Regions from separate parts of the Ectopseudomonas khazarica genome, predicted to be linked through region 1. Evidence: predicted binding sites of a transcription regulator. Region 1 holds the regulator's gene; the other holds the start of a gene.
What was found. Region 1 encodes sigma-54, which starts transcription at its own class of promoters, with help from an activator protein. Its sites were predicted from a motif close to ANTGGCATNNANNTTGCTNT; they were not measured.
Positions count from the first base shown of each region.

Region 1 (15,698 bases):
AGTGACCTTCTGCCCGAGCACGGTGCCGTCGGCCTCGCTGTAACGCCAGGAGTCCTGCTTCTGCTTCTCGTGGTAGCTGCGCACGCGCTCGGCGGCGACCTCCAGGGCCGCACGCTGCTCGGCGGTGATGCGTTCCAGCGCCTGTTCCAGACGCGCGCGCGGCAGGATCAGATCGGCCATCGAGGCCACTTCCAGAGCATCGAAGCGCTGGGTGTACTCGACCAGAGCGGCGTCGCCCCGCTCGCGCACGGCCTTGATGATTTCCAGCACGCGCTGATTGACGCCATCGTCGGAGACGCTTTCCCAGGCGAGCAGATGGTCCAGATGAGCCGCGAAGTCCGGATCGGCAGCATTGAGTCGGCGGATGGCAACGGGAGCGGTCATAGCGAAAGCCTCATCTGATTGGCGTTTTCTCGGGCGCCCGTAATGTAGCAAGCCCACCGTGCGGGCACCCGAGAAAAATGGCTATGACACGGATAGGCTGGTAAAGCACCCTGCCGCTAGGGCAGGCGTGCCATTGATCAGCCTTGGTGTCGTGCTTCGACGGCACCACGCAGGGTTTCGATCAGCGCCTGGATGCGGGCGTGCTGCATCTTCATCGACGCCTTGTTGACGATCAGTCGCGAACTGATCGTCGCGATCAGCTCCTGCGGTTCCAGACCGTTGGCACGCAGGGTGTTACCGGTATCGACCACGTCGATGATCTTGTCCGCCAACCCCACCAGCGGCGCCAGCTCCATCGAGCCGTAGAGCTTGATGATGTCGACCTGGCGACCCTGCTCGGCATAGTAGCGCTTGGCGACGTTGACGAACTTGGTGGCGACGCGCAGGCGCCCCTTGGGCTCCGGCGCACCGACCTTGCCGGCGGTCATCAGCTTGCACTTGGCTATCTGCAGGTCCAGCGGCTCGTAGATACCCTGGCCACCGTACTCCATCAGCACGTCCTTGCCGGCCACGCCGAGATCGGCGGCGCCGTGCTCGACATAGGTTGGCACGTCGGTGGCGCGCACGATCAGCAGACGCACGTCATCCTGAGTGGTGGGGATGATCAGCTTGCGACTCTTGTCCGGATTCTCGGTCGGCTCGATGCCCGCTGCCGCCAGCAGTGGCAGGGTGTCATCGAGAATGCGGCCTTTGGACAGGGCGATGGTCAGCATGAAACGGTTTCCTTGATCGGAAGCGGCCGCTCCGACGGGAAGCGGCCCTACGACAATGGCGGCACGCGGAGGCACCTGATCACAACGCCGCTGGCTGCAGGCCCGTCACAACGCAGCAGGGCCGGCGCACAGCGAGTTGCCAGCGGCGTCTCAGCCCGGCACGCGGCGAATCTTGGCACCCAGCAGTTGCAGCTTCTCTTCGATGCACTCGTAGCCACGGTCAATGTGGTAGATGCGGTCGATCAGCGTATCGCCATCGGCCACCAGCGCAGCCAGCACCAAACTGGCAGAAGCACGCAGGTCGGTCGCCATGACCGGGGCACCCTTGAGCTTGTCGACACCCGTGACGATGGCGGTGTTGCCCTCGACCAGGATGTTGGCGCCCATGCGCAGCATCTCGTAGACGTGCATGAAGCGGTTTTCGAACACGGTCTCGACGATGGTGCCGGTGCCTTCGGCCACCGCGTTGAGGGCGATGAACTGCGCCTGCATGTCGGTGGGGAACGCCGGGTAAGGCGCGGTCCGCAGGTTCACGGCCTTGGGACGCTTGCCCTTCATGTCCAGCTCGATCCAGTCCGGGCCGGTGGTGATCTCGGCACCCGCTTCCTGCAGCTTGGCCAGCACGGCTTCCAGGGTCGACGGATCGGCATCCTTGACCTTGACGCGGCCGCCGGTAACGGCAGCAGCGACCAGGTAGGTACCGGTTTCGATACGGTCGGGCATGACATTGAAACGCGCGCCGTTGAGACGCTCGACACCGTCGATGACGATGGTATCGGTACCCGCACCCTGAATCTTCGCCCCCATGGCGATCAGGCAGTTGGCCAGGTCGACCACTTCCGGCTCGCGGGCGGCGTTTTCCAGCACGCTGCGGCCCTTGGCCAGGGTCGCCGCCATCATGATGTTCTCGGTGCCGGTCACGCTGACCACATCGAAGAAGAAGTGCGCGCCACGCAGGCCGCCTTCCGGCGCCTTGGCCTTGATGTAGCCGCCTTCCACGTCGATCTTCGCGCCCATGGCCTCGAGCCCGCGGATGTGCAGGTCAACCGGACGCGAGCCGATGGCGCAACCGCCAGGCAGGGCAACTTCGGCTTCACCGAAACGGGCGACCATCGGACCGAGCACGAGGATCGAGGCACGCATGGTCTTGACCAGCTCGTAGGGGGCGACCAGCGTCTTGATGCTGCGCGCGTCGACTTCGACGGAGAGCTTTTCGTCGATCACCGGCTCGATGCCCATGCGACCGAACAGTTCGATCATGGTGGTGATGTCGTGCAGGTGCGGCAGGTTGCAGATGGTGACCGGCGCATCGCCCAGCAGGGTCGCGGCCAGGATCGGCAGCGCAGAGTTCTTCGCACCGGAAATACGGATTTCGCCATCGAGGCGAGCGCCGCCGGTAATGATCAGTTTGTCCATAGGAATCTCGTCGCCCGCAGGCTCAGGAACGCGCGGCCCAATCGGCCTGGCTGAAAAATTTCATGGTCACGGCGTGGATGCTGCCATCGGCGATCCAGGCGTTGAGGTGGGCATAGATCTGCTGCTGACGCTTGACCGGGCTGAGAGCGGCCAGATCGTCGCTGATCAGGTTCAGCTGGAAGTTGCAGCCTTCGCCTTCGACTTCCACCTGGGTATTCGGGAGTTTTTCCTCTAGGAGGCTTTTTACTTCTGCAGCCTGCATGCTCGACCTCGACTGACGCATTCGGGCACCTGAGCCCGCGGGTCGGCCATCATACAAAAAAGCCTCCCGCCTGCGAACCCCGCCCGCCGCACCGCTGACGGAACGTCGAGAGGCGGTTCTCGGTTACGCCAGTGGCAGCAACTCCAGCAACCCGCTGACCTGGGCGATCTGCCGCATGTCCTCGGGCAGGCCGCTGATCGACAGTTCATGCCCGGACTCGCGCGCATCGCGAGTGAACGCCAGCAGCAGCGACAGGCCGACGCTGCTGGACTTCTCCACCGCCGCACAGTCCAGCGACAGGCGCTTGACGCTGCAGCTGGTGATCAGGCGCGCACCCTGCTCGCGCAAGCCGGGGCCGGTGCGATAGTCGAGCACGCCGGCCAGCTGCAGCTTACCGGGCGCCCGCTCGATGATGGTCGCCTGGCTCACGAATTGCCTCGCGCCTCACGCGCCCTGGCCACGGTATCGGCCCAGGTGTCGATGACCTTGTCCAGGTCGTTGCGATTGTTCTGCATCGACTGGGCGAACTGGTCGCGGAACAGCTTGCCGACGTTGATGCCGTTGATCACGACGTTGCGCAGCTTCCACACACCATCCATGGACACCATGGTGTAGGACAGCGGATAGACCACGCCCTTGCCGTCACGGATTTCCATGCCGATCGAGGTGCGCTCGGCGTCCTGCTTGCCGGTGGCCGGCAGCACACGGATGTCCTGATTGTCGTACTCGAGCAGGGCGTTGCCGTAGAACTGCATCAGGCTGCGCTTGAAGTTCTCCTGGAAGCGGCTCATCTGCTCGGGCGAGGCCTGACGCGAATAGCGCACGGTCATCACGCCACGCGAGATGCCGTCGACATCCACCACAGGGCCGAGAATGTCGTTGAGCGACTGATAGAAAGCCGCCGGATCACGACGGTACTCGTCCTTGTTGGCCTTGAGGTCCGCCAGCAGCGTATCGGTGGTCTGCTGCACCACCTCGTGAGCGCTCGGCGCCGCCAGTGCCAGCAGAGGCATGGCCGCGAGCAGGGTCAGCAACAGGTTACGTGCGGTCTTGAACATCTTGGGAGCCCTCATCAATTGGCTTCGTCTTTATTGACCGAATTGAGCAGGAATTTGCCAATCAGGTCTTCCAGCACCAGCGACGACTGGGTGTCGTGGATGGTGCTGCCGTCTTTGAGCACCGCCTCCTCACCACCCACGCTGATGCCGATGTATTTCTCGCCGAGCAGCCCAGCGGTCAGAATCGACGCAGTGGAGTCCTCGGGTAGATTGTCGACGTTACCGTCGAGTTCCAGGGTCACCCGCCCCATGTAGCTGTCACGATCCAGGTCGATGGCCGTCACCTTGCCGATACTGACACCGGCCATGGTCACCTTGGCGCGCACGGTCAGGCCGGCAATGTTGTCGAAATAGGCATAGACCTTGTAGGTGTCACCCGCCGATCCGACGCTCAGGCCGCTGACGCGCAGGGCCAGCAGCAGCAGGGCCAGCACACCTGCCATCAGGAACAGACCGACACCAATCTCCAGCGTGCGGTTTTGCATCAGAAATCTCCAAACATCAAAGCGGTCAGAATGAAATCCAGCCCCAGCACGGCCAGCGAGGCATAGACAACGGTACGGGTAGTGGCGCGACTGATCCCCTCGGACGTGGGCTCGCAGTCATATCCCTGGAACACGGCGATCCAGGTCACCACGAAGGCGAAGACGATGCTCTTGATCACGCCGTTGAGCACATCGTCATAGAAGGAAACGCTGTTCTGCATGTTGGACCAGAACGAGCCCTCGTAGACTCCCAGCCAGTCGACGGCGACCATGGCCCCGCCCCAGATGCCGACGACACTGAAGATCATCGCCAGCAGCGGCATGGAGATGAAACCGGCCCAGAGGCGCGGGGCGACGATGTACTTGAGCGGATCGACACCGATCATTTCCAGGCTGGACAACTGCTCGGTGGATTTCATGTTGCCGATCTCGGCGGTCAGCGCCGAACCGGCACGTCCGGCGAACAGCAGCGCAGTCACCACCGGGCCAAGCTCACGCAACAGGGTCAGGGCGACCATCTGCCCCACGGCCTGCTCGGAGCCATAGCTGACCAGGATGTTGTAGCCCTGCAGCGCCAGCACCATGCCGATGAAGACGCCGGAGACGACGATGATCGCCAGCGACATCACGCCGACGGCGAACAGCTGCTTGATCAGCAGTTGCATCGGCTTGCCGGCGCGGTTGCGGCCGAACAATGCGCCCACCAGGAACAGCATCGAGCGCCCCAGCGTCGCCACCACATCGATACCCGCACGACCGAACAGACGCAGCCGTTCGAGCGGTGAAATTCTGCGCATCAACCTCTCCCCAACAGATCTTCGCGGTAATCCGGCGCCGGATAATGAAAGGGTACCGGACCATCCGGCGTGCCTTTCATGAACTGCCGGATACGCGGGTTATCCGACTCCATCAGCTCGGCCGGAGTGCCGTGTCCCAGCACCTGCGCATCACCGACGACATAGAGGTAGTCGGCAATGCTGGCGGTTTCCGCAAGGTCGTGAGAGACCACCACGCTGGTGATTCCCAGCGCGTCATTGAGCAGGCGGATCAGGCGCACCAGCACGCCCATGGCGATGGGGTCCTGGCCGACGAAGGGCTCGTCGTACAGCAGTATCTGCGGGTCCAGCGCAATGGCACGCGCCAGGGCCACACGGCGCTTCATGCCGCCGGACAGCTCGTCCGGCATCAGCTCCAGCGCGCCACGCAGGCCGACGGCCTGCAGCTTCATCAGCACGATGTCGCGGATCATCTCTTCGGGCAGCTTGGTGTGCACGCGCAACGGAAAGGCGACGTTCTCGAAGACATCGAGGTCGGTGAACAGCGCGCCACTCTGGAACAGCACGCCCATCTGCTTGCGCATGTCGAACAGCTCATCGCGCGACAGCTTCGGCAGACTGACGCCCGCGACGCGGACATCACCGGCGGACGGACGCAACTCGGCGGCGATCAGCCGCAGCAGCGTGGTCTTGCCGCAACCGGACGGCCCCATGATGCCGGTGACCTTGCCGCGCGGTATGCGGATATCGACCGTGTCGAAGATCGACCGCGCGCCACGCTTGAAGCTGACGCCCTGCAACTCGATCGCATACTCGTGCTCGGCGCTCATCTGAACTCCTTGAAAAACTGGCCTTCCTGGCAGACGCCATCTCTCACCCGATGGGACACACCTGCAAGATGGCCGAAATGGCCGCGGACTATAGCATTTGCTGGAGTTGCCGCCCAATAGCGGCGCGCGCCAGCGTTCAGACTTGCGACAGCTTCGATACTAAGCACACTCAGCAAAGGTGAGCGCTGCAAGCTTTTCCGTTTATAATCCTCGTCTTTTTCGCCCGAAGCTTCGTTCAGCATGAACCAGACCCGCGACCTGATTGACTCCGCGCAGCGCACCATTCGCCTCGAGATCGAAGCAGTACAGGAACTTTTGCCTCGTATCGACGCAGATTTCGTCAAGGCCTGCGAGCTGATCCTGGACTGCAAGGGCCGCGTGGTCGTGGTCGGCATGGGCAAGTCCGGGCACATCGGCAACAAGATCGCCGCCACCCTGGCCAGCACCGGCACCACGGCGTTCTTCGTCCATCCGGCCGAGGCCAGCCACGGCGACATGGGCATGATTACCCGCGATGACATCGTCCTGGCCCTGTCCAACTCCGGCTCCACGGCGGAGATCGTCACGCTGCTGCCGCTGATCAAGCGTCTCGGCATTCGCCTGATCAGCATGACCGGCAACCCGAACTCGCCGCTGGCCCAGGCCGCCGAGGTCAATCTCGATGCCAGCGTCTCGCAGGAAGCCTGCCCGCTGAACCTGGCACCGACGTCCTCGACCACCGCCAGCCTGGTACTCGGCGACGCCCTGGCCATCGCCCTGCTGGAAGCTCGCGGCTTCACCGCCGAAGACTTCGCCTTCTCCCACCCGGGCGGCGCACTTGGCCGCCGCCTGCTGCTGAAAGTGGAGAACGTCATGCACAAGGGCGACGCACTGCCCTGCGTGCAACGCGGCACCAGCCTGCGTGACGCACTGCTGGAAATGACCCAGAAAGGCCTGGGCATGACCGTGGTACTGGAGAACGACGGCCGCCTGGCTGGCATCTTCACCGATGGCGACCTGCGTCGCACGCTGGACAAGGGCATCGACGTGCGCCAGGCGCTGATCGATGAGGTGATGACCCCGCATGGAAAGACCGCCCGCGCAGAGATGCTCGCGGCAGAGGCCCTGAAGATCATGGAAGACCACAAGATCAATGCTCTGGTCGTCGTCGACGACCAGGACAACCCGGTCGGCGCATTGAACATGCACGACCTGCTGCGCGCGGGGGTGATGTGATGAACGACCTGCTGCAGCGAGCACGCGCCGTCAAGCTGGCGATCTTCGACGTCGATGGCGTACTCACCGACGGCCGCCTGTACTTCCTCGAAGACGGCAGCGAGTTCAAGACCTTCAACACCCTCGACGGCCACGGCATCAAGATGCTCATCGGCTCGGGCGTGCGCACCGCCATCATCAGCGGGCGCAAGACCCCGGTGGTCGAGCGCCGCGCCAACAACCTCGGCATCCAGCACCTGTTCCAGGGCCGTGAAGACAAGCTCGTCGTTCTCGACGGCCTGCTCGCCGAACTCGGCCTAGACTACGAGCAGGTCGCCTACCTGGGCGATGACCTGCCGGACCTGCCAGTCATCCGTCGCGTCGGCCTGGGCATGGCCGTGGCCAGCGCGGACGGCTTCGTGCGCCAGCACGCCCACGGCGTGACCCAGGCGTGCGGCGGGGCAGGCGCCGCCCGGGAATTCTGCGAACTGATCATGCGTGCCCAGGGCACGCTGGATGCGGCCCAAGCCGCCTACCTGTGAGCCAAGCATGCCGCGTCAAGCCTTCAACACTCTGATTTTCGCCCTGATCGCAGCCGTCGTGGCCGCCCTCGGGTACTGGAACATCGCCCCGGAAACCCCACACCGACCTCAGCAGGCCGGCAACGACGACGCCATCGACTTCTACGTACTGGGTGCACGCACCGTGCAGTACCAGGATGACGGCAAGCTGCACTACCGCATGACCGCGGAGAAGCTCGAGCACGTCAAGAGCACTGACATCACCCTGGTCGACACCCCCAAACTGGACCTCTACCGCGGCACCGAACTGCCCTGGAAGGTCACCAGCCAGCGCGCCGAGGTCTCCCCCGGCGGCACCGAGGTGGAGCTGATCGACGATGTGCGCATCGCGCGCACCGATGCCAAGAACCGCCCGACCATCATCACCAGCAGCCGCATGACCGTAATTCCCGACAAGGAATATGCGCAGACCAAGCAAGCCGTTAGAATCGTCGCGGCCAATGGGGTGACCACGGCACAAGGAATGAAAGCGTACTTGAATGACGGCAGGATGATCCTGCAGTCCAACGTAAGAGGCCAGCATGAGGTTCGTTAACACCCTCCCCCTGATTCTCAGCCTCAGCGCCGCATTGGGAAGCGCGGCCGCCTGGGCTCTGCCATCGGATCGCGACCAGCCGATCCGCATCCAGGCCGACACGGCCGAATTGGATGACAAGCAGGGCGTCGCAGTCTATCGCGGCGATGTGATCATCACTCAGGGCACCCTGAAGATCACCGGCGACACCGTCACCATCACCCAGACCGCCAGCGGTGACATCGACGTGTTCACTTCGGTGGGCAACCTCGCCTACTACGAACAGAAGCCGGATGTGGACAAGGACATCGTCAAGGCCTACGGCAAGACGATCCAGTACTTCGCCAGCAACGAACGTATCGTGCTGATCGATCAGGCCAAGGTGATCCAGGAAGGCAATACCTTCGAGGGCGAGAAGATCGTCTACGACACCCGCCGCCAGATCGTCAACGCAGGCCGCGCCACTGGCAGCAATGTCAGCACGCCGCGCCCACGCATCGACATGGTCATCCAACCGAAGAACAAACCCGCGGATCAGGCACAGCAGTAATGGCCATTCTCAAAGCCCAACATCTGGCGAAAAGCTACAAGAGCCGCCAGGTCGTGCGCGACGTCAGCATGAGCATCGAAAGCGGGCAGATCGTCGGCCTGCTGGGCCCCAACGGTGCCGGCAAGACCACCTGTTTCTACATGATCGTCGGCCTGGTACGCGCCGATCAGGGTCGCGTGCTGATCGACGACGTCGACGTCAGCCATCAACCCATGCACGGCCGTGCTCGCGCCGGCATCGGCTACCTGCCGCAGGAAGCCTCGATCTTCCGCAAGCTCTCGGTAGCCGACAACATCATGGCTATCCTCGAGACCCGCAAGGATCTCGACCGCGCTGGACGTCAGGCCGAACTGGAAAGCCTGCTGCAGGAATTCCACATCCATCACATCGCCGACAGCCTGGGCATGAGCCTGTCCGGTGGCGAACGGCGTCGCGTGGAGATCGCCCGAGCCCTGGCCACCAACCCGAAGTTCATCCTGCTCGACGAACCCTTTGCCGGCGTCGACCCGATCTCGGTAGGTGACATCAAGCAGATCATCCATCACCTCAAGGCCAAGGGCATCGGCATCCTGATCACCGATCACAATGTGCGCGAGACCCTGGACATCTGCGAGACCGCCTACATCGTCAACGACGGCCAGCTGATCGCCGAAGGCAACGCCGAGACCATCCTCGCCAACCAGACGGTGAAAGAGGTGTATCTGGGCCACGAGTTCCGCCTGTAGGGCGCAGGCTATTTCGCTACAGAAATATTGCACCCCCTAGGCAAGAACGAGAAATTCAGGCATATAATTTGCTTCCTGGCGGCGCTTCGGCGCCCTGATGTGGAAGGCGTAACTCGCCAGTAAATTAAGGTCTGCAATGAAACCATCGCTAGTCCTCAAGATGGGCCAGCAGCTGACGATGACACCGCAGCTGCAACAGGCTATCCGCCTCCTCCAACTGTCGACCCTGGACCTGCAACAGGAAATCCAGGAGGCACTGGAATCCAACCCCATGCTCGAGCGCCAGGAAGACGGCGACGACTTCGACAACAGCGACCCCATGGCCGACGGCGCGGAAAGCGCCGCCCCCACCCCCAGCAAGGAAGACAGCTACCAGGAATCCACCCCGACGGTGGACAGCCTGGAAGAAGGCGAGTGGGCAGAGCGCATTCCCAATGAACTGCCGGTCGACACGGCCTGGGAAGACGTCTACCAGACCAGCGCCAGCAGCCTGCCGAGCAACGACGATGACGAGTGGGACTTCACCACCCGTACCTCCAGCGGCGAGAGCCTGCAGAGCCACCTGCTCTGGCAGCTGAACCTGGCGCCCATGTCCGACAAGGACCGCCTGATCGCCGCCACCCTGATCGACTGCATCAACAACGACGGCTACCTCGAAGAAACCCTCGAAGAAGTCACCGAGTCCTTCGACCCTGAACTCGACATCGAGCAAGACGAAGTCGAGGTCGTCCTGCATCGCATCCAGCAGTTCGAACCGGCCGGCATTGGCGCGCGCGACCTGCGCGAGTGCCTGCTGCTGCAACTGCGCCAGCTGCCTGCCGGCACGCCATGGCTGAGCGAGACGCAGCGTGTGGTCAGTGACTTCCTCGAAGTGCTCGGCAGCCGCGACTACGCCCAGCTGATGCGGCGCACCAAGCTCAAGGAAGACGAACTGCGCCAGGTCATCGACCTGATCCAGCGCCTCAATCCGCGCCCCGGCTCGCAGATCGAATCCAGCGAGCCGGAATACGTGGTACCGGACGTGATCGTGCGCAAGCACAATGATCGCTGGCTGGTGGAGCTCAACCAGGAAGCCATGCCACGCCTGCGCGTCAACGCGCAGTACGCGGGCTTCGTCAAGCGAGCCGACTCCAGCGCCGACAACACCTTCATGCGCAACCAGTTGCAGGAAGCGCGCTGGTTCATCAAGAGCCTGCAAAGCCGCAACGAAACGCTGATGAAGGTGGCCACGCAGATCGTCGAGCACCAGCGCGGTTTCCTCGACTACGGCGACGAGGCGATGAAACCGCTGGTCCTGCACGACATCGCCGAAGCGGTCGGCATGCACGAGTCGACCATCTCGCGCGTGACCACGCAGAAGTTCATGCACACCCCGCGTGGCATTTACGAGCTGAAATACTTCTTCTCCAGCCACGTCAGCACCTCCGAAGGGGGCGAATGCTCGTCCACCGCGATCCGCGCAATCATCAAGAAACTGGTCGCGGCAGAAAACGCGAAAAAGCCGTTGAGTGACAGCAAGATCGCTGGTTTACTGGAGGCACAAGGCATCCAAGTCGCCCGTCGGACGGTCGCCAAGTATCGCGAGTCCCTCGGCATAGCGCCCTCCAGTGAGCGCAAGCGACTGATGTAGGCCAGATCGATTGGAGGCCTGGGCCTCCAAGCCAACGTGTTCCGGTGGCGGGTCGCACGAGACCCGTCTCTTACACAAGGCAACAAGGAGAAAGCGGTATGCAAGTCAACATCAGTGGACATCAGCTGGATGTGACCGACGCCCTGCGTGACTATATCGGCGAGAAACTGGGCCGACTGGAACGCCACTTCGACAAGATCACCAACGTTCAGGTGACCATGGAGGTCGAGAAACTCAAGCAGAAGATTGAGGCGACTCTGCACGTTGCAGGCGGCGAAGTGGTCGCCAACGCCGAACATCAGGACATGTACGCAGCCATCGACCTGTTGGCCGACAAACTTGACCGTCAACTTATCAAGCACAAGGAAAAGCAGCTCGACCGCCTGCAAGGCGCCACGGCCCGCTGACATTCCCCATCCATGATCCGACTTGAAAACATCCTGACCCCCGGCCGTTCCCTGGTGAACGTGCCGGGCGGCAGCAAGAAACGCGTGCTCGAACAGATCGCCAACCTGGTCGCCCGCGATCTTCCCGACCTGGATGCCCAGGACATTTTCGAAAGCCTGATTGCCCGCGAGAAACTCGGCTCGACCGGTTTCGGCAACGGCATCGCCATTCCTCACTGTCGCCTGGCTGGCTGCAGTGAAGCGATCAGCGCCGTGCTGCATCTGGACACCGCAGTGGACTTCGACGCCATCGACGGCGCCCCGGTCGACTTGCTGTTCGTACTGCTAGTGCCGGAAGCCGCAACCGACGCTCACCTCGAGCTGCTACGCCAGATCGCCAGCATGCTCGACCGCGGCGACGTACGTGAACGTCTGCGCCATGCCTCAAGCGGCGAAGACCTTTACCAAGTGGTCGTGGACACTCAGAACGGTCAATAAGCATGCGCCTGATCATCGTCAGCGGTCGCTCGGGCTCGGGCAAGAGCACCGCCCTCGATGTCCTTGAGGACAACGGCTTCTATTGCATCGACAACCTGCCAGCCGGCCTCCTGCCTGATCTCGCGGAACGCTTTCTGCCGCACAGCGACATGCTCCTGCCACAGGTCGCGGTATCCATCGATGCACGTAACCTGCTGAGCCAGCTCAAGCGTTTTCCCGAACTGCTCGACGAAGTGCGCCAGCGCAACATTCGCTGCGACGTGCTCTATCTCGATGCCGAAGACGACACCCTGCTCAAGCGCTTCTCGGAAACCCGCCGGCGCCACCCGCTGACCAATGACAACCGCTCGCTGGCCGAGGCGATCGCCTACGAAAGCCAGTTGCTGGCTCCGATCACCGATCGCGCCGACCTGAAAATCGACACTACACGCCTGAACCTGTACCAGTTGCGCGACGCCCTCAAGCTCCGCCTGCTGGGCCAGGCACAAACTGGCACGGCATTTCTGGTCGAGTCCTTCGGCTTCAAGCGCGGCATGCCGGTAGACGCCGACCTGGTGTTCGACGCCCGCTGCCTGCCCAATCCCTACTGGAAACCCGAATTACGCGACTACTCCGGCCTCGACCAGCCCGTGATCGACTACCTGGCGGCGCAACCGGAAGTGGAAGAAATGTATCAGGACATTCTCGTCTATCTGGACAAGTGGCTGCCCCGCTTCGCCGCCAGCAACCGGGCCTACGTGACCGTCGCCATCGGCTGCACCGGCGGTCACCACCGTTCGGTCTACCTGGCCAGCCGCCTGAGCCAGGCACTGAAAGAGAAACTGAAGAACGTCCAGGTGCGTCACCGCGACCTCAGCTAAGGAGCCCCGCCGCGATGCCAGCACGCGATATCACCATCATCAACAAGCTCGGCCTGCACGCACGTGCTGCGGCCAAGTTCGTTGGCGTGGCCACGACCTACCCCTGCCAGGTGCGCATTGGCAGAAGCCCGGAGAGCCTGGTCGATGGCAAGAGCATCATGGCCGTGATGATGCTCGCGGCCGGCAAGGGCACCGATGTGCACCTGTCGACCGAAGGCGAACAGGAGCTGCAAGCGATGGAAGCCCTGGTCGGCCTGATCGAGAACTACTTCGAGGAAGGCGAGTAAGGCCGCGACCAGTTGCACCCGGCTCTTCAGTTCTAGGCCAGGGCGGTATCCAGCACCATCATCAGGCAGAAGCCCATCGCCAGCGCCAGACTGGCATCGCCGCGATAACCGTTGCCGTGCGACTCGGGAATGACTTCGTGAGTCACAGCGACCAGCATGGCCCCCGCAGCCAGCGCCAACCCCCAAGGCAACAGTAACTGCGACAGGCTCACCACCCAGGCGCAGAGCACCGCGAACAGCGGCTCGACCAGCCCGGACGCCGCGCCGATCAGCACCGCCCTCCCCCGCCCCATACCGGCACTGGCCAGCACCAGAGCGACGATCAGTCCCTCCGGCACGTCCTGCAGGGCGATACCAATCACCAGGCCCTCGGCGCCGCTCAGTCCGGCCCCGACAGCCACACCGACAGCCATGCCTTCCGGCACGTTGTGCAGCATGATGGCGATGACGAACAGCAGCACGCCCGGCGTCAGACCGGCCTGGGTATCCGGCAGGCACTGCCGCGTGTCCAGCAAACGCGCCAAACCGAGCAACCCAGCCGCGCCCAGCAACAGGCCAGCACTGCCCAGCGCGCCAGCCGACCAGGGGCCGAACCCTTGCGTGCGCGCCACGTCCAGCGCCGGTATCAACAGAGAGAACACTGCCGCCGCAAGCATGACACCGGCACCGAAGCCGAGCAGACGGTCACGCCAGCGCTGGGACAACTCGCGCATGAACAATACCGGCAGCGCGCCTGACGCCGTGCCGAGAGCGCACAACAGCCCGCCCTGCAAGGCATCCATCAAGCGCGGCTGCGCGTGCGGATCGAGCAGTGCGGTCGACTGGATGAACAGCAGCAACGCACCGCTGAACAGGATGGCCCCACCCAGCAGATAACGCAGTACTCGTCCGTTGGCGGCTGCCGAGGGGCTCAGCAAGGTTCGCCGCAGCATCACCAGGCGCATCCTCAGCTCGACGCCCGTCGGAATCGACTCGCCACTTCCGCCCAGTCGATGACGTTGTAGAAGGCACCAATGTATTCCGGCCGGCGGTTCTGGTAACGCAGGTAGTAGGCGTGCTCCCAGACGTCCAGCCCGAGAATCGGCGTGTTGCCGTGCATCAGCGGACTGTCCTGATTGGCGCTGCTCTCGACCAGCAACCTGCGCTGCGGCGTCACGCTGAGCCAGGCCCAGCCACTGCCGAAACGACTCAGCGCCGCTTGCGTGAAGGCCTCCTTGAATGCCGCGAAACCACCCAGTTCGGTATCGATCGCCAACGCCAGTTCCCCCTCGGGCACGCCGCCTCCGCTGGGTGACATCACCTGCCAGAACAGGCTGTGATTGGCGTGGCCACCCCCCTGATTGATCACCGCGCCCTGCAGGCTCTGCGGCAGCTCGCTGACCTGACGCAGCAAGTGCTCGACGTCCTGCTCGGCGTACGCCGTACCTTGCAGCGCCGCGTTGAGGTTGTTGATATAGGTCTGATGATGCTTGGTGTGGTGAATCTCCATGGTCTGCGCATCGATATGCGGTTCCAGGGCATCGTAGGCGTAGGCGAGCGGCGGAAGCTGATAAGGCATTGACGTCATCCTTCAGTGACAGTGACGGCCATTGCAGGCCAGGTGCTGCTGGCGCCTGCTCGGCGCCCCCAGCAAGCGGTCGGTACGCGGGAATGCGCCGTGCTCGGCGATGAACTGCAAGAGTTCGATGTAGGTACGCCGGCTGTGATGCATGGCGATATCCCGCAGCGCCTGGGGCTGCTGCGCGTCGCTCAGGGTCTGCAACAGGCGCTCATGGCTGGCACAGAGGTTCTCCGCCGCCTCCTCCGGCTGGCCCAGCGTCAGATGCAGATCGGCCAGGTTGTGGTGCGAGATCACGAACGCGGCCACTGCCATGTTGTGCTCGTGCCAACGCCCGAACAGCACCTGAGCCTCGGCCAGGGCTTGCAGATAGAGTTCACGGGCCTGCACCCAGTCGCCGTCCCGAAAGCAGCGGTTGCCCGCTTCGATGATGTGTTTCCAGTGCTCCATGGTTACCTCCCGGCTGCTCGCCAGTGGATTTACAGACCGCCTGCGGTGAGTTTCTCCGGGTCGAGCAGATGCTCGAGTTGCTGACGGCTCAGCTCGGTGTGCTCCAGCGCCACATCGATGATCGGCCGCTGTTCGCGGTAGGCCTGCTTGGCGATCTCCGCGGCCTTGAGGTAGCCGATCAGCGGGTTGAGCGCGGTAACCAGAATCGGGTTGCGCTCCAGCGCTTCCCTGAGCTTCGGCTGGTTGACCTTGAAGCTGCTGATCGCCCGGTCGGCCAGCAGGCGGCTGGCATTGCTCAGCAACTGCATGCTCGACAGCAGGTTGTCGGCCACCAGCGGCAGCATCACGTTGAGCTCGAAGTTGCCGGACTGGCCGGCGATGGCGATGGCCGCGTCGTTGCCGATCACCTGCGCCGCCACCATCGCGGTCGCTTCCGGGATCACCGGATTGACCTTGCCCGGCATGATCGAAGAGCCAGGCT
Region 1 is NZ_CP068551.1:1,005,543-1,021,240, reverse strand. It holds gene hisD (histidinol dehydrogenase) at 1-384, opposite strand, end outside; gene hisG (ATP phosphoribosyltransferase) at 522-1,157, opposite strand; gene murA (UDP-N-acetylglucosamine 1-carboxyvinyltransferase) at 1,308-2,573, opposite strand; gene JLK41_RS04630 (BolA family protein) at 2,596-2,835, opposite strand; gene JLK41_RS04625 (STAS domain-containing protein) at 2,959-3,264, opposite strand; gene JLK41_RS04620 (MlaC/ttg2D family ABC transporter substrate-binding protein) at 3,261-3,893, opposite strand; gene mlaD (outer membrane lipid asymmetry maintenance protein MlaD) at 3,908-4,378, opposite strand; gene mlaE (lipid asymmetry maintenance ABC transporter permease subunit MlaE) at 4,378-5,175, opposite strand; gene JLK41_RS04605 (ATP-binding cassette domain-containing protein) at 5,175-5,984, opposite strand; gene JLK41_RS04600 (hypothetical protein) at 5,981-6,226, opposite strand; gene JLK41_RS04595 (KpsF/GutQ family sugar-phosphate isomerase) at 6,225-7,199, shown strand; gene JLK41_RS04590 (KdsC family phosphatase) at 7,199-7,720, shown strand; gene lptC (LPS export ABC transporter periplasmic protein LptC) at 7,728-8,294, shown strand; gene lptA (lipopolysaccharide transport periplasmic protein LptA) at 8,281-8,823, shown strand; gene lptB (LPS export ABC transporter ATP-binding protein) at 8,823-9,548, shown strand; gene JLK41_RS04570 (RNA polymerase factor sigma-54) at 9,685-11,178, shown strand; gene hpf (ribosome hibernation-promoting factor, HPF/YfiA family) at 11,277-11,585, shown strand; gene ptsN (PTS IIA-like nitrogen regulatory protein PtsN) at 11,598-12,062, shown strand; gene rapZ (RNase adapter RapZ) at 12,065-12,922, shown strand; gene JLK41_RS04550 (HPr family phosphocarrier protein) at 12,937-13,209, shown strand; gene JLK41_RS04545 (ZIP family metal transporter) at 13,242-14,141, opposite strand; gene JLK41_RS04540 (superoxide dismutase) at 14,156-14,767, opposite strand; gene JLK41_RS04535 (tetratricopeptide repeat protein) at 14,780-15,217, opposite strand; gene fumC (class II fumarate hydratase FumC) at 15,247-15,698, opposite strand, start outside.

Region 2 (15,698 bases), 450 kb from region 1:
TACAGGCCCTGCCCCATCGCATCGGGGATGGTGAGGATGTCGGAGAACAGGATCGCCGCGTCCAGCTGCGGATAGCGATCCAGCGGCTGGATGGTGACCTCGCAGGCCAGCTCCGGGTTCTTCATCAGGCTCACGAAGTCGCCGGCCTTGGCCCGGGTCGCGCGGTATTCCGGCAGATAGCGGCCGGCCTGGCGCATCATCCAGATCGGCGTGACATCCACAGGTTGCTTGAGCAGGGCGCGCAGGAAACGGTCGTTCTTCAGGGCGGTCATGGCAGAGTCCTGGAAAAAAAGTGCGGGCATTTTCGCAGAGCGCAAAACAAAAGGCACGGCGGGTGCCGTGCCTTTCGTCCATCGCGACCATATGCCGCGCCGTTTCACCAGGCCTTGTAGGGCAGGAACTTGCCGTTGAGCACGATCTGCACGCGGTCACCCTTGGGATCGGCGACACGGGAAATGTCCATGCTGAAGTCGATGGCGCTCATGATGCCGTCGCCGAACTCCTCATGGATCAGTTCCTTGATGGTCTCACCGTAGACGTTGATCATCTCGTAGAAGCGATAGATCAGCGGGTCGGTGGGAATGGCCTTGTCCCAATGCTTGTGCGGAAAGGCCTGCAGCGCCGCCGAGACCTCCTCGGGCAGCTCCAGCATCTCGCACAGGGCGTCGGCCTGTGCCTTGGGCATGCTGTTCATGCCCAGGCACGCCGAGGTGGCCCACACCGGCGACATGCCGATACCCTGGCCAAGGGCTGCCCAGTCGAGACCGAGGCGCTCCCTGGCGGCGTTGATGGTGCTGCGCATCTGTTGTTTATCCATGGTGAAACTCCTTAACAGGGGTCAGAGGTACGACCCTGGTAGCAGCGGCTGGCTCCTCCAGGGCGGGGTTGATCTCAGGCGGGAAGCCCTGCTCGTCGGCCAGGGTGCAGCCGCGCAATGCGTGCGAGCGGTTCACCAGGAAGTCCACGAGGTGATTGCGAATGCGGTAGTACGCCGGGTGGTGGATCACCTGGTCGCGCTGCCGTGGGCGTGGCAAGTCGATGCGTACCGACTCGGCGATGCGTGCCTGCGGGCCGTTGGTCATCAGCAGGATGCGGTCGGAGAGCAGGATCGCCTCGTCGACATCGTGGGTGATCATGAACACCGTCTGCCGGGTGGCACTCCAGATCTTGATCAGCTCGTCCTGGATCACCCCCCGGGTCAGGGCATCCAGCGCGCCGAACGGCTCGTCGAGCAGGAGCAGTTGCGGCTGGGTGGCGAAGGCGCGGGCGATACTCACGCGCTGACGCATGCCGCCGGACAACTGCGCCGGCTTGCGCGCCTCGGAGCCGCCCAGGCCGACCATCTCCAGGTACTTGCGACTGTGCGCGCGGCGTTGCTCCCTGGACCACTCAGGGAAGCGTGCACGCACGCCGAACTCGACGTTCTCCAGCGCACTGAGCCAGGGCAGCAGGCTGTAGTTCTGGAACACCACGCCGCGCTCCAGGCTCGGCCCGGCGACTTCCTTGCCGGCCATTTCCAGGGTGCCTTCGCTGAAGCTGTCGAGCCCGGCCAGGGCGTTGAGAATGGTCGACTTGCCGCAGCCGGAGTGGCCGATGATGCAGACGAACTCACCCTGTTCGAGGCCGAAGCTGACATCCTCGAACACCGTCAGCGGCTCCGTGCCGGGTTGCGCGAAGCGCTTGGCCAGGCACCGCGCATCGAGAAAATAACGGGACATGGCATCACTCCTGATAGCTGACGAGACGGGCGACGCTGCCCAGCAGAAGATCGAGCAGCATGCCCACCACGCCGATCATCAGGATCGAGAAGATCACGCTGGACAGGTCCAGGTTGTTCCACTCGTTCCACACGTAGTAGCCGATGCCGGTGCCGCCGACGAGCATCTCGGCGGCGACGATCACCAGCCAGGCGATACCCACGGAGATACGCATGCCGGTGAGGATGGTCGGCATCGCGGCGGGCAGGATGACGCTGAACGCCGTGCGCAAGGGGCCGAGTTCATGGGTACGGGCGACGTTGATCCAGTCGCGGCGCACGCCGGCGACGCCGAACGCGGTGTTGAGCAGCATCGGCCATACCGAGCAGATGAAGATCACGAAGATCGCCGAGGTCTGCGAATCCTTGATCACGAACAGCGCCAGCGGCATCCAGGCCAGCGGCGAGATCGGTCGCAGGACCTGGATGAAGGGGTTGAGCGCGCGGTACATCAGTGGCGACATGCCGATGACGAAACCGAGCGGAATCGCCACCAGCGCCGCCAGCAGATAGCCGCTCAGCACCCGATAGAGCGAGTGCCCCAGCTGGATACCTATGCCCTTGTCGTTCGGCCCGTTGTCGCAGAACGGCTGGCTCAGCTCGGCGTAGGCATGCGCCAGCACCACCGAAGGCGGTGGCACGCTGGCGCGCTGCTCGGCCTCGCCCATGAGCAGCGCGTACTCGTCGTCGGCCGCCACCTCGGCGCTGGGCGGCACCCGGCACAACGCCTCCCAGATACCCAGCAGCAGCACCAGCAGCAGGACCGAAATGATCGCCGAGCGCAGTGGCAATGAAGCCTTCATCATGACCTCCGCAGGGCGAAGCTGGACAGGTAGCCCTCCGGGTCGGCCGGATCGAACGGCTTGCCCATCACGCTGAAGGACTTGTAGGCGTCGCCCGGCACCGGCAGGCCGAGGTCTTGCATGACCTTGCCGGCGTCGGCGGCGAGGAACACCCGCTCGGCGATGGTGCGGTAGTCCACGTCGCCTTCCAGGTAGCCCCAGCGCTTCATCTGAGTGAGGATCCACACCGCCATCGACTGCCAGGGGAACGGATCGAAATCGATCCGCTCGGGCTCGTCGTGAATCTTGCCCAGACCATCGGCAAAGCGCCCGCTGAGCACCTGCTGCACCACCGCCACCGGCTGGTTGAGGTAGTTCTTGGTGGAGATCGCCTCGGCCACTGCCTTGCGGTTCTCCGCCCTGGACGAATACTGCGTGGCATCGACCAGCGCATGCAGCAGGGCGCCGTAGGTGTTGGGGTTGTCGCTGGCGAACTGCTGGCTGCAGGCGAAGGCGCAGCACGGGTGGCCCGGCCACAGGTCCTTGGTCAGCAGGTGGATGAAGCCGACCTTCTCCCACACCGCGCGCTGGTTGAACGGGTCCGGCGAGAGAAAGCCATCGAGATTGCCGGCGCGCAGGTTGGCAACCATCTCCGGTGGCGGCACGACGCGAATCTGAATGTCGCGATCCGGGTCCAGGCCATGCTCGGCGACGTAATAGCGCAGCAGGAAGTTGTGCATCGAATACTCGAACGGCACGCCGAAACGCATGCCCTTCCACAGCTTCGGATCACGCTTGTCCTGGTGCTGCATGCCCAGCACGATGGCCTGGCCGTTGACGTTCTCCAGCGCCGGCATGACGAACGGCGTCTGCGTCGAGCCCAGGCCCAGGCTGATGGCCAGGGGCATAGGCGAGAGCATGTGCGAGGCGTCGTATTCTCCGGCCAGCGACTTGTCGCGCGCCACCGCCCAACCAGCGGTCTTGACCGTTTCCACCTCCAGCCCGTACTTGGCATAGAAGCCCATGGGGTCGGCCATGATGATCGGCGTGGCGCAAGTGATGGGCACGAAGCCGATCTTCAGCTTCTTCTTCTCCAGGGGCCCGAGGCTGTCCTTGACCGCCGCCTTGACAGCATCGAGGGGAATCATGCTGCCGAGGATCGCCGCCGCCACACCGCCGCCGATCATGCCCATGAAACTGCGCCGGGAAAATTCGTTGTGGCCGAACACGCCACGGACGATGGCACTTTCCACGGCGCGGTCGAGCATCTGCTCGCTGCTCTCCGGCAAGGCCGCCGCGCTCGGGGCGCAACGCTGACACTCGCAGCCGGCAGCATGGGCCAGCTCACTATCGGGGCTGAACGGATCGTCCAGGCTGTTGACGCTCATCGTGACTACTCCTGCTGTCGCGTGCCCCAAACTGGTGAGGCTGACGCTGAGTGGAATGACCGCTCTCGGCCGGTTCGACTCAGGCACTGCAGGAGCTGTACCACTTCATGAAACAGCGTAAGCTACTGATAAATAAACGTTTTATCTAATAACGAGAACAACGGAATATCGTAATCAACGAGATATCGTCAGCAGCAGAAACGACAAGTCGTCAAATGGCACGCTGCTTGATTGCACCTCGAGCAGACAACCGCCTCGGAACACGCCATGCCTGACTCGACGACCGCCAGCCACCTGCTGGTGCAGCACATGCACAGCGCCAGCCTGCTCATCGACCCGGCCGCCGACCGTATCCTGCAGGCCAACCCGGCCTGCTGCGAGCTGCTCGGCTGGCCCATGCACGCCTTGCTGGCACAACGCGCCAGCCGTCTCTGGGCGCACGATCTGGGCGCCCTGGTGACCTTCACCGAGGAGGTCCAGGCACGCGGCCATGCCTGGCGCGACAGCCTTGGCCTGCTGGGTCAGGACGGTGAGCGCCGGGAAGTGGAAATCAGCGGCAGCCACCTGCAGCACGATGGCGTTGCGCTGCTCGGCCTGCTGATTCAGGAGCGCCGTCGCCTCGACGCACTGCGCGGGCTGGCCGAGGCCGAGCGTTATCAGCGCCGTGGCCTGCTGGAATGGCAGGGGGTGGAACGCATCTTTCGCCAGTTCGAGCGACAGAACCAGCTGATCCTCGGAGCCGCCGGCGAAGGCATCTACGGCGTCAATCGCAACGGCGAGACCACCTTCGTCAACCCGGCGGCCGAACGCATTCTCGGCTGGCGCGCCGAGGACCTGATCGGGCACAGCATCCATCAGCTGATCCATCACCACCACCCCGATGGCAGCGCCTACGATGGCCATACCTGCCCCATCTATGCCGCGTTCAACGATGGCGAGGTGCACCAGGTGGCGGACGAGGTGTTCTGGAACAAGGACGGCAAGCCCATCCCGGTGGAGTACACCAGCACGCCGCTGCGTGACGACGGTGAGCTGGTCGGCGCCGTGGTGGTGTTTCGCGACATCAGCGAACGCCTGGAAACCGAGCGCCGCCTGCGCCAGGCACTCAGCGAGGTGCAGCAGCTCAAGCAGCGCCTGGAGCTGGAGAACGCCTACCTGCAGGAGGAGATTCGCGGCGAGTATGCACAACACGACCTGGTGGGGCGCAGCGCGGCCATGCAGCAGGTCATCCACCAGATCGAACTGGTCGCCCCGACCGGCGCCAACGTGCTGATCAGCGGCGAGTCGGGTACCGGCAAGGAGCTGATCGCCCGCGCCATTCACGACAACAGCGGGCGCAGCCGCCGGCCGCTGATCCGGGTCAATTGCGCCGCGGTACCGCGCGAGCTGTTCGAGAGCGAGTTCTTCGGCCATATCCGTGGCGCGTTCACCGGCGCGCTGAACGACCGGGTCGGCCGCTTCGAACTGGCCGATGGCGGCACGCTGTTTCTCGACGAGGTCGGCGAGATTCCGCTGGAACTGCAGAGCAAACTGCTGCGCGTGCTGCAGGAGCAGCAGCTGGAGCGGGTCGGCGATACCCGCACACGCCAGGTGGACGTACGGGTGATCGCCGCCACCAACCGCGACCTGCGCCAGGAGGTGCGCGCAGGACGCTTTCGTGAAGACCTGTATTTCCGCCTCAACGTCTTCCCCATCGAGTCGGCACCGCTGCGCCAGCGAACGGACGACATCGCGCTGCTCGCCCAGCACTTCCTCGGCCGCGTCTGCCGCCAGTTGAACCGACCCGAACCGAGCCTGCGCCTGGCCGATATCCAGCGCCTGCAGGCCTACTCCTGGCCCGGTAACATCCGCGAACTGGAAAACCTGATCGAACGCGCGGTGATCATCTCACCCGGCACACGCCTGCGACTGGACCTGCCCAGCGACGCACCGGTGGAGCCGCTGACGCCAATAGCGAGGGAGCAGGAAGCACGCATCCTCACTCAAGGCGAACAGCGCAGACAGATGCGTGACAACCTGATCGCCGCGCTCAGTGCCTGTGCGGGCAGGATATCGGGTAAGGAGGGGGCGGCGCGGTTGCTGGAGCTCAAGCCCACCACCCTGCGCTCGCGCCTGGAGAGTTTCGCCATCGACCCGCGCGACTACCGACCGCAGCCGCGCAGATCTCGGGCGAATCAGACGCCGAGGTAGTCGAGGATACCTTCGGCGGCGTTGCGGCCTTCGAAGATCGCGGTCACCACCAGGTCCGAACCGCGCACCATGTCGCCACCGGCGAAGATCTTCGGGTTGCTGGTCTGGTGCTTGAACTGACCCTGCTCGGGCGCCACGACGCGGCCCTGGCTGTCGGTCTGGATCTCGAACTGCTCGAACCAGGGGGCCGGGCTCGGACGGAAACCGAAGGCGATCAGCACGGCCTCTGCCGGGATGACTTCCTCGGAACCCGGAATCGGCTCGGGGCTGCGGCGACCACGGGCATCCGGCTCGCCGAGACGGGTCTCGACCACCTTGATGCCTTCCACCTTGCCCTCACCGACGATGGCGATGGGTTGGCGGTTGAAGAGGAACTTCACGCCCTCTTCCTTGGCGTTCTTCACTTCCTTGCGCGAGCCCGGCATGTTCTCTTCGTCACGCCGATAGGCGCAGGTCACCGCCTTGGCGCCCTGACGGATCGAGGTGCGGTTGCAGTCCATCGCGGTGTCGCCACCGCCGAGCACCACGACGCGCTTGCCCTTCATGTCGATGAAGTCTTCCGGCGATTTCTCGAAGCCCAGGTTGCGGTTGACGTTGGCTATGAGGAAATCCAGTGCGTCGTAGACGCCCGGCAGGTCCTCGCCCGGGAAACCACCCTTCATGTAGGTGTAGGTGCCCATGCCCATGAACACGGCATCGTACTCATCCAGCAGTTGCTGCATGGTCACGTCCTTGCCGATCTCGGTGTTCAGACGGAACTCGATGCCCATGCCGCTGAAGACTTCGCGGCGGCGGCTGAGTACGGTCTTCTCCAGCTTGAACTCGGGAATGCCGAAGGTCAGCAGGCCACCGATCTCCGGGTTCTTGTCGAACACCACCGGGGTCACGCCATTACGCACCAGCACGTCGGCACAACCCAGACCGGCCGGGCCGGCACCGATCACGGCAACGCGCTTGCCGGTCGGCTTGACCTTGGACATGTCCGGACGCCAGCCCATGGCGAAGGCGGTGTCGGTGATGTACTTCTCCACCGAACCGATGGTCACCGCGCCGAAACCGTCGTTGAGGGTACAGGCGCCCTCGCACAGACGGTCCTGCGGGCACACCCGACCGCAGACTTCCGGCAGGGTGTTGGTCTGGTGGCTCAGTTCGGCCGCCGCGAGGATGTTGCCCTCCGATACCAGCTTGAGCCAGTTCGGAATGAAGTTGTGCACCGGGCACTTCCACTCGCAATACGGGTTGCCGCAGCCCAGGCAGCGATGCGCCTGGTCGGAGGCCTGCGCCGGCTTGAAGTTGTCGTAGATCTCGACGAATTCCTTCTTGCGCTGACGCAGCAGTTTCTTCTTCGGGTCTTTGCGCCCGACTTCGATGAACTGGAAGTCGTTGTTCAGACGTTCAGTCATTGCATTACCTCATAACAGCAGCGGCAAGCTTCAAGCTGCAAGCTGCAAGACGATCACGTTGGATCGGCAAGCCCGGAGCTGCTTCTGACTTGCAGCGTGGGGCTTGCCGCTTGCGGCTTTATTGCGGGTTGGCACGGGTGCTGGACAGCAGCGACTTCAGGCTGGCCGCTTTCGGCTTGACCAACCAGAACTTGCGCAGGTAGTCGTCCAGGTTCTCCAGCAGGTTATGGCCCCACTCACTGCCGGTTTCCGCGACGTACTCGGCCAATACGCTTTCCAGGTGGCTGCGATAAGCCTCCATCGCCTCGTTGTTGATGCGCTGGATTTCCACCAGCTCATGGTTGACGCGGTCGTAGAAGCCGTTGTCCAGGTCGAGCACGTAGGCGAAGCCGCCGGTCATGCCCGAACCGAAGTTGTAGCCGGTCTTGCCCAGCACGCAGACGAAGCCGCCGGTCATGTATTCGCAGCAATGGTCGCCGGTGCCTTCCACCACGGCATGAGCGCCGGAGTTACGCACAGCGAAACGCTCGCCGGCGGTGCCGGTGGCGAACAGTTTGCCGCCGGTGGCGCCGTACAGGCAGGTATTGCCAATGATGGCGCTGTCCTCGGTGGCGAACGGGCTGCCAGCAGGCGGGGTGATGACGATCTTGCCGCCCGTCATGCCCTTGCCCACGTAGTCGTTGGCGTCGCCTTCCAGGCACAGGTTCAGGCCGCCGGCGTTCCATACGCCGAAGCTCTGACCGGCAGTGCCCTTGAAGCGGAAGGTGATCGGTGCGCCGTTCATGCCCTGGTTGCCGTGGGCACGGGCGATCTCGCCGGACACACGGGCACCGATGGAACGGTCGCAGTTGCCGATCTTCAGCTCGTACTCGCCGCCCGTCTTGCCGACGATGGCGTCCTTGGCCAGTTCGACCATCTTCTCGGCCAGCAGGCCCTCGTCGAACGGCGGGTTCTTCGGCACCTGGCAGTACTGCGGCTTGTCGGCCGGGATATGCGCACTGGCGAGCAGCGGCGACAGATCCAGGTTGCCCTGCTTGGCAGTCTCGCCCGGCAGCACCTCGAGCAGATCGGTACGCCCGATCAGGTCCTCGAGGCGGCTGACGCCGAGCTTGGCCAGCCACTCGCGGGTTTCCTCGGCGACGTAGGTGAAGAAATTCATCACCATCTCGACGGTACCGATGAAGTGGTCCTTGCGCAGCTTGTCGTTCTGCGTGGCCACGCCGGTGGCGCAGTTGTTCAGGTGGCAGATGCGCAGGTACTTGCAGCCCAGGGCGACCATCGGCGCGGTACCGAAGCCGAAGCTCTCGGCACCGAGGATGGCGGCCTTGATCACGTCCAGGCCGGTCTTCAGACCACCATCGGTCTGCACCCGCACCTTGCCGCGCAGGTCGTTGCCGCGCAGGGTCTGGTGGGTCTCGGCCAGGCCCAGCTCCCACGGCGCACCGGCATAACGGATGGAGGTCAGCGGCGAAGCGCCGGTGCCACCGTCATAGCCGGAAATGGTGATCAGGTCGGCGTAGGCCTTGGCCACGCCGGCGGCGATGGTGCCCACCCCGGCTTCGGCCACCAGCTTGACCGAGACCAGCGCCTGCGGGTTGACCTGCTTGAGGTCATAGATCAGCTGCGCCAGGTCTTCGATCGAGTAGATGTCGTGGTGCGGCGGCGGCGAGATCAGGGTCACGCCCGGCACGGCATAGCGCAGCTTGGCGATCAGGCCGTTGACCTTGCCACCCGGCAGCTGGCCACCCTCACCGGGCTTGGCGCCCTGGGCCACCTTGATCTGCAGCACTTCGGCGTTGACCAGGTATTCCGGGGTCACGCCAAAGCGGCCGGTGGCCACCTGCTTGATCTTCGAACTCTTGACGGTGCCGTAGCGCGCCGGGTCCTCACCACCCTCACCGGAGTTGGAGCGGCCACCCAGGCGGTTCATCGCTTCGGCCAGTGCCTCGTGCGCCTCGGGCGACAGGGCGCCCAGGGAGATACCGGCGGCATCGAAGCGTTTGAAGATCGACTCCAGCGGCTCGACCGCATCGAGGGCAATCGGTGTGGCGGATTCCTTGACCTTGAGCAGGTCGCGGATCATCGAGGCCGGACGGGTATCGACCAGCGCCGAGTATTCCTTGTACTTCTCGTAGTTGCCCTGCTGCACGGCGTCCTGCAGCGTACGCACGACGTCCGGGTTGTAGGCGTGGTATTCGCCACCGTAGACGAACTTGAGCAGACCGCCCTGCTGGATCGCCTTGCGGTTGTTCCAGGCTTCGAAGGAGAGCAGCTTCTGCTCGCTTTCGATGTCGACGAAACGCGCGCCCTGGATGCGGCTGGCGACGCCACGGAAGCACAGCCCGGTGACTTCATCGGCCAGGCCGACCGCTTCGAACAGCTGCGCGCCACGGTAGGACGCCACGGTGGAGATACCCATCTTCGACAGGATCTTCAGCAGACCCTTGGAGATGCCCTTGCGGTAGTGCTTGAACACTTCGTACAGGTCGCCCAGCACTTCGCCGGTGCGGATCAGGTCACCCAGCACTTCGTAGGCGAGGAACGGATACACCGCCGACGCACCGAAGCCCAGCAGCACCGCGTAGTGGTGCGGATCACGTGCCGTGGCGGTTTCCACCAGGATGTTGCAGTCGCAACGCAGACCTTTCTCGGTCAGGCGATGGTGCACGGCACCGGTGACCAGCGCCGCGTGCGCCGGCAGCTTGCCCGGGGCAATGTGACGGTCCGTCAGTACCAGCAGCACCTTGCCGGCGCGCACGGCTTCCTCGGCCTGGTCGGCCATGTTGCGCACGGCCGCTTCCAGTCCCAGCGCCTCGTCGTAGTTCATGTCGATGACATGACGATCGAAGCCGGGGCGATCCAGATTCATCAGCGCGCGCCACTTGGCCGGCGAGATCACCGGGCTGCTGAGGATCACGCGGGTGGCGTGCTCGGGCGACTCGCTGAAGATGTTGCGCTCGGCGCCCAGGCAGATCTCCAGGGACATGACGATCGCTTCACGCAGCGGGTCGATCGGCGGGTTGGTGACCTGGGCGAACTGCTGACGGAAGTAGTCGTAAGGCGAACGCACGCGCTGGCTGAGCACCGCCATCGGGGTGTCGTCGCCCATGGAGCCGACCGCCTCCTGGCCCTGTTCGCCGAGCGGACGCAGCACCTGGTCACGCTCCTCGAAGGTGACCTGGAACATCTTCATGTACTGCTTGAGCTGATCCGGGTCATAGAAGGCCGAACCATGGTCGCGGTCTTCCAGGGTCGCCTTGATGCGCTGGGCATGCTTGCGCAGCCACAGCTTGTAGGGGTGACGCGACTTCAGGCGGCTGTCGATGGACTCGGTGTCCAGCACCTGGCCGGTCTCGGTGTCGACCGCGAGGATCTGCCCCGGACCGACACGGCCCTTGGCGATGACGTCCTCGGGCTGGTAGTCCCAGACACCGATTTCCGAGGCCAGGGTGATGTAGCCGTTCTTGGTGGTTACCCAGCGCGCCGGGCGCAGACCGTTACGGTCGAGCAGGCACACGGCATGGCGACCGTCGGTCAGGACCACGCCGGCGGGGCCGTCCCACGGTTCCATGTGCATGGAGTTGTACTCGTAGAACGCACGCAGGTCGGCGTCCATGGTCTCGACGTTCTGCCAGGCCGGCGGAATGATCATGCGCAGGCCACGGAACAGGTCGATGCCGCCGGTGACCATCAGCTCGAGCATGTTGTCCATGCTCGAGGAGTCGGAGCCGACGCGGTTGACCAGCGGGCCGAGCTCGTCCAGGTCGGGGATCAGTTCGTTGGCGAACTTGGTGCGACGCGCCTGCGCCCAGTTGCGGTTGCCGGTGATGGTGTTGATCTCGCCGTTGTGGGCGAGATAGCGGAAGGGCTGCGCCAGCGGCCACTTCGGCAGGGTGTTGGTGGAGAAGCGCTGGTGGAAGACCGCGATGGCGGTCTGCAGGCGCTCGTCACCCAGGTCCGGGTAGAACTGCTGCAGGTCCGCCGGCATCATCAGGCCTTTGTAGATGATGGTCTTGTGCGAGAAGCTGCAGATGTAGTGATCGCTGTCGTCGGCATTGGCCACCGAGGAGCGACGGCGCGCGCTGAACAGCTTGATGGCGAATTCCTGGTCGCTCAGACCCTCGCCACCGATGAACACCTGCTCGATCTGCGGCAGGCGCTCCAGCGCCAGCTGGCCGAGTACGCTGGTATCGACCGGCACCTTGCGCCAGCCGACCAGTTGCAGGCCGGCCGCGAGGATTTCGCGGTTCATGTTCTCGCGCGCGGCCTCGGCCTTGGCCGCATCCTGATTGAGGAACACCATGCCGACGGCATATTGCGCGGGCAGATCGACGCCGAAATGCTCCTGGGCCATCGCACGCAGGAACTGATCAGGCTTCTGGATCAGCAGGCCACAACCATCACCGGTCTTGCCGTCGGCGTTGATACCGCCGCGGTGAGTCATGCAGGTGAGGGCCTCAATAGCGGTCTTGAGCAGGTGATGACTAGCCTCACCTTGCATGTGGGCGATCAAGCCGAAGCCGCAGTTATCCTTGAACTCATCAGGACGGTACAAACCTGCTTTCATAGGGGAAACTCTCACCAGGCTGCCTAGACCTCAGGCAAATTACTTTCTAATTCAATTGCTTAAACCCGAAAAGCAGGCACGCGCCAGCTTTGCGTAGGCAAAAGGGAGGTCATTGTACATATCCACCCATGGCGTCACAAATTTTCGTGACGAGGGGGTGAAAATTAATGTCGCAAAAACGAAGGATGGGACCGCGAGGTCGTGCTAAAGACCAGGCGGTCACCTTGGAGGCGGGGGAGCTTAGCGGCTCATTTCCTGCTGGATGCTGCCCAGGGTGCGCGGCCAGGGTTTACCCGCCTGCAGCTTGGCAGGCAGGGTTTTCACGGCAGCCTGGGCAGCGTCACGAGTGGCGAAGCTACCATAGGTCAGCACGTACAGAGGCTGGCCTTGGTGGATTTTCTTGAAGTAGCGGTACTCGCTGCCACCCTCGCGCGCCAGCGCCTGGATATTCGACTCCGAACGCGAACCCACCACCTGCAATGCATAGCGCGATGCAGGCTGCTGGGCATACCAGCTACCCGCAGCACTGGCCGCAGCCACAGGCTTGGCAGGCTCTGGTTTGGCCGGCGCAGGCTTGGCTGCCGGCGCAGGAGCAGGAGCAGGAGCAGCCGGCTTGGATGCGACGGGCTCAGGCTGCTTCGCAGGTGCAGGTGCAGGTGCAGGTGCAGGTGCAGGTGCAGGTGCAGGTGCAGCGGGGATTGCAGCGGTTGGCGCCGTTACGGTCGAGGGGACAGTGGCAGCAGGCGGCTCGAAAGTGTCCAGCTCCTCACCCGCGGCCTCGGCCAGAGGCTGACGAATGACGGCCTGCGACTCGCCGATCAGAGGCAACGGCAGCGGCTGGCTTGCACCGGCGAACTCGATGGCCGGCGCGCGCTCTTCCGTCGTTGCCAGCGGCGCTGGCGCCTCAACCTCTACAGCAGGCGAGGCCGGCTGCAGCGGCAATGACGCATTGCTGGCAACGGGCGCCGAGGAAGCGCTGTCACGCCCCTGCATGAACCAGGCAGCGGCGACACCGACAACAACCACCGCCAGGGCGAGCAGGTGCTTCTTCGGCAAAGCAAAGCCACCCCCTGCGCCACGCTCGGCGGAACGCTGCGCGAGCATCTGCTCGACCAGCAGCTCGCGGGCCTCCTGATTGATCGCTCCCGGCCAACCTTGCGCCCGCGCATGGATATCCTCGACCTGATCGTCGCTGAGCAGGTCGATCCCCTGTCCAGCGCCTTCTAGGCGCTGCGCCAGGTATTCACGCGTCTCGTCCTCGGCGTAGGGTTGCAGCTCGATCGCGTGATAGCACTCCTCACCACCTGCGAGGGCCTCCAGCCGGGCCAGCAAACCCTGTTCGGCAAACAGGAACAGATGGGGACGCCCCTCGCCATTGCCGGCCGCCAGGGCCAGAACCGCTTTCAGGGCAGCGTCATCCAGCTGATCGGCGTCATCGACCAGCAGATAGACCTCCTGCCCCGTCAGCGCCAGCTGCCCGACCTGAGCCAGGATCGCGCTCACATCGGCCTGGGCGACGGACAACCCCTGAGCCACCTGACGCAGCAACGCATCACTGCCCGTCACACCCTGCGCAACGACCACCGTCTGCACGGCCTGTTTGTTGGTACTGGCGACCAACGCCTGACGCAGCAGTGTCTTGCCGCTGCCTTCCGGCCCGACAACGGCCAGCAGCAACTGGCTGTAGCGCGCCAGGTGGTGCAGCTGCCCCAGCACCGGCTTTCTCTGCGCCGGGAAGAACTTGAAACCGGGCACTCGTGGCGCGAAGGGGTCGTGACTGAACTGGTAGTGCGCCAGGAAAGCTTCGTCAGCATGCAAACTGGTCATGAATCACTCTTCAAGAGTTGGACGACTGAGCCAGCGCCGCATAATCGCTACGCAGCGTGGCATCGAGAATTTCACGCGGGTAATCGGCGGTCACCACGGCCTCGCCCAGACGCCTGAGCAATACCAGGCGAAGCTGGCCATCGAGAACCTTCTTGTCCACCGCCATGTGCTCAAGGAACTGCTCGGGCATCATGTCTTCAGGGGGTACGACAGGCAAACCGGCGGCCTGCAGCAGGCGCACGCCCCGATCCCGCTCCGCCGCGGACAACCAGCCGAGACGATAGGACATCTCCAGCGCCATGACCGTTCCAGCGGCAACGGCCTCGCCATGCAGCCAGACCCCATAGCCCTGCTCCGTCTCGATGGCATGGCCGAAGGTGTGCCCCAGATTCAGGGTCGCACGAATGCCGGACTCACGCTCGTCGGCACCCACCACCCGCGCCTTGGCCGCACACGAACGCTCGATGGCGTAAGTCAGCGCCGCCCCATCCAGCGTACGCAGAGCCGCCATGTTGCCCTCCAGCCAGCCCAGGAACGGCTCATCGCAGATCAGCCCGTACTTGATCACCTCGGCCAACCCGGCCGACAGCTCGCGCGCCGGCAAGGTGTTCAGGCTGGCCGTATCGATCAGTACCGCCCTGGGCTGATAGAACGCGCCCACCATGTTCTTGCCCAGCGGGTGATTGATCCCGGTCTTGCCGCCGACGGAGGAGTCGACCTGCGACAGCAAGGTGGTCGGCACCTGGATGAAATCCACGCCGCGCTGATAGCAGGCAGCAGCGAACCCGGCCATGTCGCCGATCACGCCGCCACCCAGCGCCACCACGGTGGTGCGTCGGTCGTGGCGCGCGCTCAGCAGCCCGTCGAAAATCAGCTGCAGGGTCTCCCAGTTCTTGAACGCCTCGCCATCGGGCAACACCACCGACGCGGCCTTGAAGCCGTCCAGCGAACGCATCAAGGCATCGAGATAGAGCGGCGCGACCGTTTCATTGGTGACCACCGCCACCTGCCGAGCGGCGATATGCCGGGCAAGCAGCTCCGGCTGGCCGAGCAGGCCGTCACCGATGTAGATGGGATAACTGCGCTCGCCGAGTTCAACGTGAAGAGTCTGCATGAGGCCCCCAGAATAAAAAGGCCTTAAGAATAGCGCAGTTCGCCCCGCGCTTTAACGGGGCGACAGTGCTTCCAGACGCGAGAGAATTTCCTGCACCACCATGCGTGGCGGACGCTCGTCCGTCTCGATGATGATATCGGCCACTTCCCGATACAGCGGATCGCGCAGTGCCATCAGGTCTCGCAGCACCTGAGCAGGGTTGGCCGTGCGCAACAAGGGACGATTGCGATCACGCGAGGTGCGATCGATCTGCTGATCGACCGAAGTATGCAGGTAGACCACACGCCCGCCGGCATGCAGTGCCTGACGGTTCTCCGGACGCATGACCGCGCCGCCGCCCGTAGCGAGTACCAGGCCATCCTGCATCGACAGCTCGGCGATGACGGCCTGCTCGCGCTCACGAAAGCCCTGCTCCCCTTCGACATCGAAGATCCAGGGAATATCGGCCCCCGTACGCTGCTCGATCTCCTTGTCGGAGTCCTTGAAGGGCACACGCAGTTCTTTTGCAAGCAGACGCCCGATGGTGCTCTTTCCAGCACCCATCGGGCCTACGAGAATTACATTCCGCACTTAGATCATCGATTCACGGCAATAGAATTGTTGTTCATGATGCGCGGAGTGATGAAAACCAGCAACTCAGCCTTCTCGTCCTGCACGATATCGCGACGGAA
Region 2 is NZ_CP068551.1:559,113-574,810, reverse strand. It holds gene hemE (uroporphyrinogen decarboxylase) at 1-272, opposite strand, end outside; gene cynS (cyanase) at 377-817, opposite strand; gene JLK41_RS02660 (ABC transporter ATP-binding protein) at 810-1,718, opposite strand; gene ntrB (nitrate ABC transporter permease) at 1,723-2,559, opposite strand; gene JLK41_RS02650 (CmpA/NrtA family ABC transporter substrate-binding protein) at 2,559-3,926, opposite strand; gene JLK41_RS02645 (sigma 54-interacting transcriptional regulator) at 4,194-6,116, shown strand; gene JLK41_RS02640 (FAD-dependent oxidoreductase) at 6,101-7,519, opposite strand; gene gltB (glutamate synthase large subunit) at 7,638-12,086, opposite strand; gene JLK41_RS02630 (SPOR domain-containing protein) at 12,327-13,913, opposite strand; gene aroB (3-dehydroquinate synthase) at 13,924-15,027, opposite strand; gene aroK (shikimate kinase AroK) at 15,079-15,597, opposite strand; gene JLK41_RS02615 (type IV pilus secretin PilQ) at 15,603-15,698, opposite strand, start outside.
Region 2: the regulator sigma-54 is predicted to act here: its motif matches at 4,141-4,160, upstream of JLK41_RS02645 (sigma 54-interacting transcriptional regulator).